DNA from 2 places in the Streptomyces sp. NPDC028711 genome. Region 1 is predicted to be linked to the other one. Evidence: riboswitches for the same ligand, from Rfam matches in the RefSeq annotation. Region 1 holds a riboswitch; the other holds the start of a gene.

The links. Region 1 has a riboswitch for cyclic di-AMP ahead of ACZ4VK_RS11215 (M23 family metallopeptidase). Riboswitches for the same ligand answer to the same signal wherever they lie in the genome.
Region 2: linked by a shared signal. The riboswitch ahead of ACZ4VK_RS27800 (M23 family metallopeptidase) and the one ahead of ACZ4VK_RS11215 (M23 family metallopeptidase) in region 1 are both predicted to bind cyclic di-AMP.

What each region holds. Positions count from the first base shown of each region.
Region 1 is NZ_JBVHUJ010000003.1:14,207-20,025, reverse strand. It holds gene ACZ4VK_RS11230 (helix-turn-helix domain-containing protein) at 1-398, shown strand, start outside; gene ACZ4VK_RS11225 (DUF6126 family protein) at 445-600, shown strand; gene ACZ4VK_RS11220 (tyrosine-protein phosphatase) at 610-1,431, opposite strand; cyclic di-AMP (ydaO/yuaA leader) riboswitch at 1,824-1,979, shown strand; gene ACZ4VK_RS11215 (M23 family metallopeptidase) at 1,984-2,994, shown strand; gene ACZ4VK_RS11210 (SGNH/GDSL hydrolase family protein) at 3,165-3,959, shown strand; gene ACZ4VK_RS11205 (TetR/AcrR family transcriptional regulator) at 3,969-4,592, opposite strand; gene ACZ4VK_RS11200 (MBL fold metallo-hydrolase) at 4,768-5,819, shown strand, end outside.
Region 2 is NZ_JBVHUJ010000010.1:137,676-143,494, forward strand. It holds gene ACZ4VK_RS27790 (M16 family metallopeptidase) at 1-997, shown strand, start outside; gene ACZ4VK_RS27795 (M16 family metallopeptidase) at 994-2,391, shown strand; cyclic di-AMP (ydaO/yuaA leader) riboswitch at 2,617-2,781, shown strand; gene ACZ4VK_RS27800 (M23 family metallopeptidase) at 2,794-3,564, shown strand; gene ACZ4VK_RS27805 (GntR family transcriptional regulator) at 3,778-4,461, shown strand; gene ACZ4VK_RS27810 (HPr family phosphocarrier protein) at 4,651-4,932, opposite strand; gene ACZ4VK_RS27815 (bifunctional acetate--CoA ligase family protein/GNAT family N-acetyltransferase) at 5,197-5,819, shown strand, end outside.

The DNA.
Region 1 (5,819 bases):
AGCTCCTCGGCGAGGCGCCGCCCGAGCGTGACCCCGTCGTCCGGGCCGGCCGCTCCGAACCCGTCGAGGCCGACGGCTGGATCTACCGCCAGGCGGGCGGCGCCGGGCGGGCCCTGCAGTGCCTGCGGGTCCACGTGCCGTACGCGACCCGTTCCGACATCGTGCGCGTCCACCCGGGGGAGGAGTGGATCCACGTCCTGGAGGGCCGGGTGCGGCTGGCGCTCGGCGAGGCCGTCCACGTCCTCGACCCCGGGGACAGCGCGCACTTCGACTCGCTCACCCCGCACCGGATCGGCGCCGCCACCGCCGGCGGGGCGGAGCTGCTGTTCGTCCACACCCTGATGCAGAGTCCCGCGGCCGAGCTGTGCCTCGGCGACGGGACTCCGCACCGGCGGTGAGTCCCGCGACGCTCCGTTCCTCCGAACCTTCTCCGAAAGGGTCGACATGTCCGACAAGTCACGACCGGTCACCGGCGAAGAGCGCGGGGAGGGCAAGTTCCCCAAGGGCCTTGTCCTCCGGCTCTTCGCCTATCTGGTCGCCGGCCACCTCTTCGCCGGCTTCCTCTATCTGCTCTTCATGTTGGGCGGGCAGAACCAGTAGCCGGCGGGGCTACGCCTCCGTGAGCAGGCGCTCCTTCAGCCGCTCGCGGGTCTCCGGCGACAGCTTCAGGCCCTGCGTGAGGTAGCCGTCCACCGAGCCCCAGGTCACCTCGATCGTCTCGAAGGCGCCCCGCAGATACTCCACCCGCGCGTCGAAGAGGGGGCTGAGGAGTTCCATCACCTCGGGCGACATGGCGTCCGGAGCGGTGGAGCCGCGGCGCACCTTGTAGCGGCGGTGCGGCTCGTTCGACTTCACGTAGTCGGCCTCGATCGCCTCCCGCTCGACCCCGACGGCGAGCAGGGTGATCGCGATGGAGAGCCCCGCGCGGTCCTTGCCCGCCGCGCAGTGCATCAGGGCGGGGAGGCTGTCCTCCGCCATGGAGTGCAGGATCCGGCTGTGCTCGGCGGTCCGCTCGATCACCATCTTCCGGTACGAGTCGGACATACGGGCGGCGGCCTTGCCGTCGCCGAGGATCTCCCTCAGCTGCTCGAGGTCGCCGTCGCGGACCAGCTTCCAGAACTCCTTGCCGTCCGCCGGATCGTTGAGGGGTATGTTCACGTTCCGTACGCCGGGCAGCTCCACGTCCGGGCCCTCGATCTTCCGGTCGGCCAGGTTCCGGAAGTCGAAGACGGTGTGCAGGCCCAGCGAGTCGAGGAAGGCGGCGTCCGTCCCCGTCGCGTGGGCGAGGTGGCCGCTGCGGAAGAGGCGGCCGGGGCGCACGGCCCGCCCGTCCGTCGTCGGCAGGCCGCCCACGTCCCGGAAGTTGCGGACCTCGGCCAGCTCGGGTTCGTTCAGCTCGATGGGCGGGACCTGCGGCAGCTGCTGCGTCACGGATGCTCCTGGTGGTCGACGTTCGGATGCCCGACGCGGAATGGGTTCCAGGGGCAATCATCCAGCCGGGACGGTGATGGCGCAGCCCCCTGGACGGGAATGGGCGATCTGTCCGTATTGAGGCCTTGCGTATAACGCGCCCTGTTTACAGGTGAGATGAGCCTTCGTGCGTGAGCAGGGTCATAGAAGTGACGGATCGTGGCCGAAGGCGGGATGCAATTCCCCAGCGCAAAAAGGGAATCGAAGGGCCGTCATCCACAGAGGGTGACCGGAATTCCGGGTCGAGGACGGGGCGGGGAAAGCCGGTGGAAATCAGTGGCTTGTTGATGCCGACCCGCTCGTCTAGCGTCACCGTCAATCCGGTCGGACCGCCGAATCCTGCCACCGTCCGGAATTCCCACTCATCCCATGCGTGGCAGGAGCGGGGGACCCAGGAAGTACGCCGGTCCCGCGACGCAGGACGGCTTGGGGTGAAGCCGCGTGAGAACGCGGCCGGGCATCTCCAGTCCGAACCCGACAGCTCACCTCGCAGGCGCCGGAGAGGAATTCGCCATGCCCGCGACGGGTAAGCACCGCCGTACCAAGTCCAGCCGCCTCACCCGCGGAATCGCCGCCGCCGGCACCGGAGGCGCCGTCGTCGCCCTCCCGTTCCTCGGAGCCACCGGGGCCCACGCCGCCGAGCAGGCGGCCCCGGCCGCCGCCCCCGCCAAGGCCGTCACCGCCGCCGCCCAGGTGAAGGCCGCCGCCGTCCAGGCCGCGCCGACCGCCACGAAGGCCGCACCGAAGACGTACTCCGTCGTCCGGGGCGACTACCTGTCGAAGATCGCCTCCGAGCACCACCTCGCGGGCGGCTGGCAGAAGCTCTACGCCGACAACCGCCAGGTCGTCGGCGAGGACCCCTCGCTCATCCTGCCCGGCATGAAGCTCACGCTCGGCGCCAAGAACACCGCGAAGCCCGCCGCCCCGAAGAGCGCCGCGCCCAAGGCCGCCGCCCCCAAGAGCAGCCAGAAGGCCTCCGCCGCGCCCTCCGCGAAGAACGGCGACACCCCGCGCGCCTCCCGTGGCGCCGAGCGCTCCTCCGCCCCGGCCGCGCAGACCTCGGACACCGCCCCCGCGCAGTCCACGGGCTCCTCCGCCTCCGGCGCCTCGACCTCCGCGTCCGGCTGGGTCGCCCCGGTCGGCGGCGGCGTCTCCACCCCGTACCGCGCCTCCGGCTCCATGTGGTCCTCCGGCTACCACACCGGTGCCGACTTCATCGCCTCCTCCGGCACCTCCGTCCGCGCCGTCGGCGCCGGCACGGTCGTCTCGGCCGGCTGGAGCGGCTCGTACGGCAACGAGGTCGTCATCCAGCACGCCGACGGCAACTACTCCCAGTACGCCCACCTCTCCTCCCTCTCCGTCTCGTCCGGCCAGACGGTCACCGGCGGCCAGCAGATCGGTCTCTCCGGTTCCACCGGCAACTCCACCGGCCCGCACCTGCACTTCGAGATCCGCACGTCGCCGAGCTACGGCTCCGACATCGACCCGCTGGGCTACCTGCGCCAGCACGGCGTCTCCATCTGAACCCGACGCCCGTCAACTCCCGTGTGGCCCGGCACTCCTGTGCCGGGCCACCGGCGTGTACACCGCTCTATTCCGGCTTGGCACATTCTTTATCGGTGGCATATGTCACGCACCGTCAACCCCTCCTTACGGTCGCGTAGGTCACATCCGAAAGGGAAGGATGTGTTCCCGTGGCAGACGATTCGAGATCAAGAGACAAGAACGCATTCGGGTCGTACGCGGCGATCGGTGACAGCTTCACCGAGGGCGTCGGAGACCCCGGGCCCGACGGGACGTACGTCGGCTGGGCGGACCGCTTCGCGGTCCTGCTCGCCGACCAGCTGCCGGAGCACGACGCCTTCCGCTACGCCAACCTGGCCGTACGCGGGCGCCTCCTCGACCAGATCGTGGCGGAACAGGTCCCCCGGGCGAAGGAACTCGCCCCCGACCTGGTGACCTTCTGCGCCGGCGGCAACGACATCATCCGCCCCGGCACGGACCCCGACGACGTGGCCGAGCGCTTCGAGCGCGCCGTCGCCGAACTGACCTCCGCCGTCGGCACGGTGATGGTGACCACCGGCTTCGACACCCGTGACGTGCCCGTGCTCCGGCACCTGCGCGGCAAGATCGCCACCTACACCGCCCACGTCCGGGCCATCGCGGACCGCTACGACTGCCCGGTCCTCGACCTGTGGTCCCTGAAGTCCGTCCAGGACCGGCGCGCCTGGGACGACGACCGGCTGCACCTCTCGCCCGAGGGACACACCCGGGTCGCCCTGCGCGCCGCCCAGGTCCTCGGCCTGCCGGTACCGGCCGACCCCGACCAGGCATGGCCGCCGGTCCCGCCGCGCGGCACGCTCGAAGTGCGCCGCGACAACATCCAGTGGGCGAGGGAGTACCTCGTGCCCTGGATCGGGCGCCGGCTGCGCGGCGAGAGCTCAGGAGACCACGTCGAGGCCAAACGCCCGGACCTCATGCCCCTCTGAGCCCGCCGGTCACGGACGGACCGCCGGGCCCGCGCTCTCGTCCGGCAGGTTCAGTTCCCGGGCGAGGGCGGCGTCCGCCCAGCGCAGCAGCGTGGTGCGGGGGAGGGAGCCGGCGTACGCCGTCGTCTGGACGGCGAGGCCGTCGAGGAGGGCGGTGAGCCGCCAGGCCGCCCCGGCCGGGTCCGCGCAGACGAACTCCCCGGCGGCGTCCCCCTCCGCGATCACCCGGGTCAGCGCAGCCTTCCGCTCCTGGTCGAGGGAGGCGGCGACCCGGCGCAGCTCGGGGTCGCGCAGCGAGGCCGCCCAGCCCTCGATCCACAGCCGCCACCCCTTGGCCCGACCGGTCGGCGCGTACCAGCGCACCGCGGCCCGCAGCCGTCGCACCGCCGTGGAGCGGCGCCCGAGGATCCGCCGCAGCTGGGCGAGATCGGCTTCCGCGGCGTGTGCGAAGGCGGCGGTGACCAGCTGTTCCTTGGACGAGAAGTGGTAGAGCACCAGGGCGTTGCTCACCCCGAGCGTGGAGGCCACGTCGGAGATCCGGACGGCCGCGACACCGCGCGCCTCGATCTGCTCGACGGCGGCCCGCAGCAGCTCCTCCCGCCGCTCGGACACGCTCAACCGCACTCTCGCCACGCCGCGCAGCCTACACAGCACATGACGCGGGCATGATCGTCCTGTGGCTGCGGTGGGTGGTGGAGTCAGTACCCCCCGTAGCCGTACTCACCGCTGTTCAGTACGGACGACCGTCCCGGACGTTCGCGGCGCGGGCCGCCCATAATGGAACGACCCCCAGAGATCAGGAGGTCCTGTGACCGGTACCGGCTCCGACCGTTCGCCGCGGGCCCGGCTGCGCGCACTGCGCCCCGAGTCCTTCGGCGCGGATCCCACGGGTGAGCGCCTCGCCCGCATCCGCCGCTCGCCGAACTTCGCGGACGGGATCTTCCAGAACCCCGAACCTGCCCGACGCGGCCCCTCCGGCTCCGGCGTCGAATTCGCCAAGGTCTACTTCGACAAGGACGGGCGGTCGCGCCGCGTACCCAGCGGCTCGATCCCCGTCCACCCCACCACCGTCGCCGACCTGGCCAGGCCCCCGGCCACCGGTCTCCGGCTGACCTGGATGGGCCACTCCGGCGTCCTGGCGGAGATCGACGGACACCGGGTCCTCTTCGACCCCGTCTGGGGTGAGCGCTGCTCCCCCTTCCCCTTCGCCGGACCCAAGCGGCTCCACCCGGTGCCCCTGCCGCTCGCCGCGCTCGGTCCTGTGGACGTCGTCGTGATCTCGCACGACCACTACGACCACCTCGACCTGCCGACGATCAAGGCGCTGGCCACCACCGACACGGTCTTCGCCGTGCCGCTCGGCGTCGGCGCGCACCTGGAGCGCTGGGGCGTGCCCGCCTCCCGCCTGCGCGAACTGGACTGGAACGAGTCCACCGAGATCGGCGAGCTGCGGCTCACGGCCACCCCGGCCCGGCACTTCTGCGGCCGTGGCCTGCGCAACCGGCAGATGACGCTCTGGGCCTCCTGGGTGGTGACGGGACCCGGCCACCGGATCTTCCACAGCGGGGACACCGGCTACTTCTCGGGCTTCAAGGACATCGGGGCGGCCCACGGCCCGTTCGACGCGACGATGATCCAGATCGGCGCCTACTCGGAGTTCTGGTCCGACATCCACATGACCCCGGCGGAGGGCATGAAGGCGCACCTCGACCTTCAGGGCGGCGGGCCCGCCGGCGTGATGCTGCCGATCCACTGGGGCACCTTCAACCTCGCCCCGCACCCGTGGGCCGAGCCGGGGGAGGGCACCGTCGAGGCCGCCGCCGGGGTCTCCCAGCGGGTCGCCCTGCCCATCCCCGGCGA
Region 2 (5,819 bases), on a different contig from region 1:
CATGGGCTCGCTGCTCGCCGCCCTGGACGACGAGTCCATGGAGAACCAGCGGGACGTCGTCAAGAACGAGCGCCGTCAGCGCTACGACAACGTGCCGTACGGCACGGCCTTCGAGAAGCTGACCGCCCTCGCCTACCCGGCGGGCCACCCCTACCACCACACGCCGATCGGCTCCATGGCCGACCTGGACGCGGCCACCCTCGAGGACGCGCGGAACTTCTTCCGCACGTACTACGCGCCGAACAACGCGGTGCTCTCGGTCGTCGGCGACATCGACCCGGAGCAGACCCTCGCCTGGGTCGAGAAGTACTTCGGCTCCATCCCCGGCCACGACGGCAAGCCCGCACCGCGCCCCGGCGACCTGCCCGAGGTCATCGGCGAGCAGCTCCGCGAGGTCGTCGAGGAGGAGGTCCCGGCCCGCGCGCTGATGGCCGCCTACCGGCTGCCGCACGACGGCACGCGTGAGTGCGACGCCGCCGACCTGGCCCTGACGGTGCTCGGCGGCGGAGAGTCCTCCCGGCTGCACAACCGTCTGGTCCGCCGCGACCGTACGGCCGTCGCCGCCGGCTTCGGCCTGCTGCGGCTCGCCGGCGCGCCCTCGCTCGGCTGGCTGGACGTGAAGACCTCCGGAGGCGTCGAGGTCCCGCAGATCGAGGCGGCCGTCGACGAGGAGCTCGCCCGCTTCGCCGCCGAAGGCCCCACGCCCGAGGAGATGGAGCGCGCGCAGGCCCAGTTGGAGCGCGAGTGGCTCGACCGCCTCGGCACCGTCGCGGGCCGCGCCGACGAACTGTGCCGGTACGCCGTGCTGTTCGGCGACCCGCAGCTCGCCCTCACGGCCGTCGACCGGGTCCTGGACATCACCGCCGACGAGGTGCGGGAGGCCGCCGCGGCCAGACTGCGCCCGGACAACCGCGCGGTGCTCGTCTACGAGCCCCTGGCGACCGAGCAGAGCGACGACGCCGACGGCGACGCACACGAAGAGGGAGCGGACCAGTGACCGACGCCGCCGTGTCTTTGACGAGCATGGACTTCCACCCGCAGCCGGCGCCCGGTGCCGCCAGGCCCTGGGCCTTCCCCGCCCCGGACCGCGGCAAGCTGGACAACGGCCTGACGCTGCTGACCTGCCACCGTCCCGGCCAGCAGGTCGTGGCCGTGGAGCTCTTCCTGCCGGCGCCGCTGGACGCCGAGCCCGCCGGTCTCGACGGCGTCGCCACCATCATGGCCCGCGCGCTCACCGAGGGCACGGACCGGCGGAGCGCCGAGGAGTTCGCGGCCGAGCTCGAGCGCTGCGGCGCCACGCTCGACGCGCACGCCGACCACCCGGGCGTACGGGTCTCCCTTGAGGTGCCCGTCTCCCGGCTGCCCAAGGCGCTCGGGCTGCTCTCCGAGGCCCTGATCGCCCCGGCGTTCCTGGAGACCGAGGTCGAGCGCCTGGTGCAGAACCGGCTCGACGAGATCCCGCACGAGTCGGCCAACCCGTCCCGTCGCGCCGCCAAGCAGCTCTCCAAGGAGCTCTTCCCGGACGGGTCGCGGATGTCCCGGCCGCGCCAGGGCACCGAGGAGACCGTCGCGGCGATCGACGCGGCCGCGGTCCGCGCCTTCTACGAGGCGTACGTCCGGCCCGCCACCGCCACCGCCGTGGTCGTCGGCGACCTGACCGGCGTCGACCTGGACAAGGTGCTCGCCGAGACACTGGGCGCCTGGACCGGGGAGCCGGCCGAGCCGCTCCCGATGCCGCCGATCAACGCCGACGACACCGGACGGGTCGTCATCGTGGACCGGCCCGGCGCCGTCCAGACGCAGCTCCTGATCGGCCGGATCGGTGCCGACCGGCACGACCGCGTCTGGCCGGCCCAGGTCCTCGGCACGTACTGCCTCGGCGGCACCCTCACCTCGCGGCTCGACCGGGTCCTGCGCGAGGAGAAGGGCTACACCTACGGGGTGCGGGCTTTCGGGCAGGTGCTCCGCTCCGACGGTCAGGGGAACGGCGCTTCGATGCTCGCCATCAGCGGTTCCATCGACACCCCGAACACCGGCCCGGCCCTTGAGGACCTGTGGAAGGTGCTGCGCACGCTGGCGGCCGAGGGCCTCACGGACGCCGAGCGGGAGACCGCGGTGCAGAACCTGGTGGGTGTCGCGCCGCTCAAGTACGAGACGGCCGCCTCCGTCGCCGGGACGCTCGCCGACCAGGTCGAGCAGCACCTCCCGGACGACTACCAGGCCCAGTTGTACGCGCGGCTCGCCGAGACCGGCACGGTCGAGGCGACCGCCGCCGTGGTCAACGCCTTCCCGGTGGACCGGCTCGTCACCGTCCTCGTGGGCGACGCGGCGCAGATCGCGGAGCCGGTGCGCGCGCTCGGCATCGGTGAAGTCACCGTCGTGACCGGCTGATTCCGGCTCTCGACCGACTGTTTCCGGCCGCCCGGCGGCCGGAGCGGAGGACCCCGACGGCATACCGCGTCGGGGTCCTCCGCTTTGTCCGTATTGATATTAAGCATGATCGTATGCCCTGTGGCATGTCTTACAAACTGGCGGGTCCGGTTGGTGATCGCCAGGCGATCCGCATAGCGTCGGTGCGTCTGTTCGGCAGTTGCACCCGCCGCACCCGCGGCATCCGGACAGTCATCGCCGAGTCCCCGTCAGGCGCGAGCCTGGGGAGCCGGGGACCCACACGTAGTCCCTGGGGTGAATCGGGCGCCTTCGTCTCGACGGAGGGGCTCGTAGGAGACCTTCCTGCTCCGAACCCGTCAGCTAACCCGGTAGGCGAGAGGGAAGGAAAGGACCAGCCCCTACATGGCGTTCACCCGTGCCACCGGGAAGCATCGTGGACCGAGCCGGATGGCGCGCCGCAGCGTGGGCATCGCCGGCGCCGCGACGCTCGCCACCACCGGCGTCATCGGAACACTCGCCTCTCCGGCGCTCGCCGCCGAGTCGGACAACCGCTCTCCCGAGGACACCGGTCTCACCAAGGTGATCACCGAGGACTCCCTCGTGGACCGGATCAGCGCCCAGGCCGCCGCCCAGGAGGAGGAGGCCTTCGAGGCCGCCGCCAAGGCGAAGGCCGAGGCCGAGGCGAAGCGCAAGGCCGAGGCCCGCGCCAAGGAGATCCGCGAGGCCGAGGAGCGCGCCGCCCGTGAGGCCGAGCGCCGCCGCCTGAACTCCTTCCAGCTCCCCGTCGCCGGTTCGTACGTCTCCACCGGCTACCAGACCGGTGGCTCCCTCTGGTCCTCCGGCAGCCACTCCGGCGTCGACTTCCACGCCTCCTACGGCAGCAGCGTCGTCTCCGTCGGCTCCGGCACCGTCGTCGAGGCCGGCTGGGGCGGCGCGTACGGCAACAACATCGTCATCCGGATGAACGACGGCACGTACACCCAGTACGGTCACCTCTCCTCCATCGACGTCTACGTCGGGCAGAGCGTCGAGCCGGGCCAGCAGATAGGCATCTCCGGCTCGACCGGCAACTCGACCGGTCCGCACCTCCACTTCGAGGCGCGTACGACCGCCGACTACGGCTCCGACATCAACCCGGTGTCCTACCTCCGCGCCCGCGGCGTCAACGTCTGACGCCCGGCGCGCACCACGGGGGCCCACCCGTCCCGCCCCCGTATCGCGTCGCAAAAGCCCCGGCTCATGCTGAGCCGGGGCTTTTCGTCGGTCAAAAGGCATCCATATTCCGCTGAGGCATCGGAAATTCCGGCGCGCTGCAATAGAGTCGCACATCGGGCGCAGAACAGGCGCCGAAGAATTGTCTCGCGCAGACCAAGGCGGAGGTCGGACATGCGCATTCCCGCGCACTCGGTATGCACGGCGATCCGGGACGACATCGTCTCCGGCGTCTTCGAGCGGGGCAGCCGGCTGACCGAGGAGCAGCTCGCCCGCCGGTACGGGGTCTCCCGGGTCCCGGTCCGCGAGGCCCTGCGCACCCTGGAGTCCGAGGGCTTCGTCGTCACCCGCCGCCACGCGGGCGCCCACGTCGCCGAGCCCACCGCGCAGGAGGCGGCCGACCTGCTCGACATGCGGGCGCTCCTGGAACCGCTGGGGGCCGCGCGCGCCGCCCAGCGCCGTACCGAGGCCCACCTCAAAGTGCTGCGCGGCCTGGTCAGGCTGGGGCAGGAGCGGGCCAGGCGCGGACAGGGGGAGGATCTGCGCTCGCTCGGCGGATGGTTCCACGAGACGCTCGCGCAGGCCTCCGGGAGCCCGGCCCTGACGGCGCTGCTGACCCAGCTGCGGCACAAGATCGCCTGGATGTACGCGGTCGAGCTGCCCGCCCATCCGACGGAGGCCTGGGCCGAGCACGGTGCGATCGTCGACGCCGTGGCGCGCGGTGACGCCGAGCGGGCGAGGGCGCTGACCGCCCTGCACGCGGAACGCTCGCAGCCGCTGCACCGGCTCAAAAGGCCGGAGCCCGGCCGTGTGAGGGTTTCGCAACATGCAGTCAACACGGCGAGTGTCCGGAATTAACGCACACACCGTATACAAAGAATAGGAATTCCGTGGGGCTGTTCTGTGCTGCCCGAAAGCAGTTCCGCGGAAATGTGAAAAGCCGCGTCCGCCGGAATTCCGGCGGACACGGCTTTTCGGGGTACGAGCGCTTTCGGGGTGCGAGCGGGTCGACCCGGGGCGGACGGTCCCAGACGGCCTCAGGCAGCCTCAGACGGTCTCGGGCAGCTCGTCGAGACCCTCGGCGACCAGCTTCGCCAGACGGTCCAGAGCGGCCTCGGCGCCCTCGGCCTCCGAAGCGAGGACGATCTCCTCGCCGCCCTGCGCGCCCAGGCCGAGCACCGCGAGCATGGAAGCGGCGTTCACCGGGGTGCCGTCGGACTTGGCGATCGTCACCGGAACGCCGGAAGCCGTGGCGGCACGGACGAAGATGGACGCGGGGCGGGCGTGCAGGCCCTCGGCCCAGCCGACGTTGACGCGGCGCTCAGCCATGGTGTTGCCCTTCAAGTCTCAAGCGGTTGTCTAGACCAGTCTCTCACGGGATGCCCGGTGCTCGCGCCGACCTCGGACCCGGATCGGACCGCCCTTCGGCCCTCCCGCGCCGCGCCCGGCGTGCCCCCACCGTGCACGGGGGTGCCCCCACCATGCACGGCGTACACCCGCCGCGCGACCGATCCGACCCCGTGTCGCGGCGTCGGGCAACCTCGTGCCGACGAGGCCAGGGCCCCACGACGGGACACCCCCTAGGCTGGCCCCATGGAGAGCGCGTCGGAGCAGTCGGAAGCGGCGGGACAGTCAGTGTCACCGGCGCGACCGGACCACGACTACCCCGACCACTGGGAAGCCGACGTGGTGCTCCGCGACGGCGGCACCGCGCGCATCAGGCCCATCACCGCCGACGACGCCGACCGCCTCGTCAGCTTCTACGAGCAGGTCTCGGACGAGTCGAAGTACTACCGCTTCTTCGCCCCGTACCCACGGCTCTCCGCCAAGGACGTCCACCGCTTCACCCACCACGACTTCGTGGACCGGGTGGGGCTCGCGGCGACCGTGGGCGGCGAGTTCATCGCCACCGTGCGCTACGACCGCATCGACGACCGCGGACTGCCCGCCTCCGCGCCCGCCGACGAGGCCGAGGTCGCCTTCCTCGTCCAGGACGCCCATCAGGGACGCGGAGTCGCCTCCGCGCTCCTCGAACACATCGCGGCGGTCGCGCGGGAGCGGGACATCCGGCGCTTCGCCGCCGAGGTCCTGCCCGCCAACAACAAGATGATCAAGGTCTTCACGGACGCCGGCTACACGCAGAAGCGCAGCTTCGAGGACGGGGCCGTACGGCTGCACCTCGACCTCGAACCCACCGACCGCTCCCTCGCCGTCCA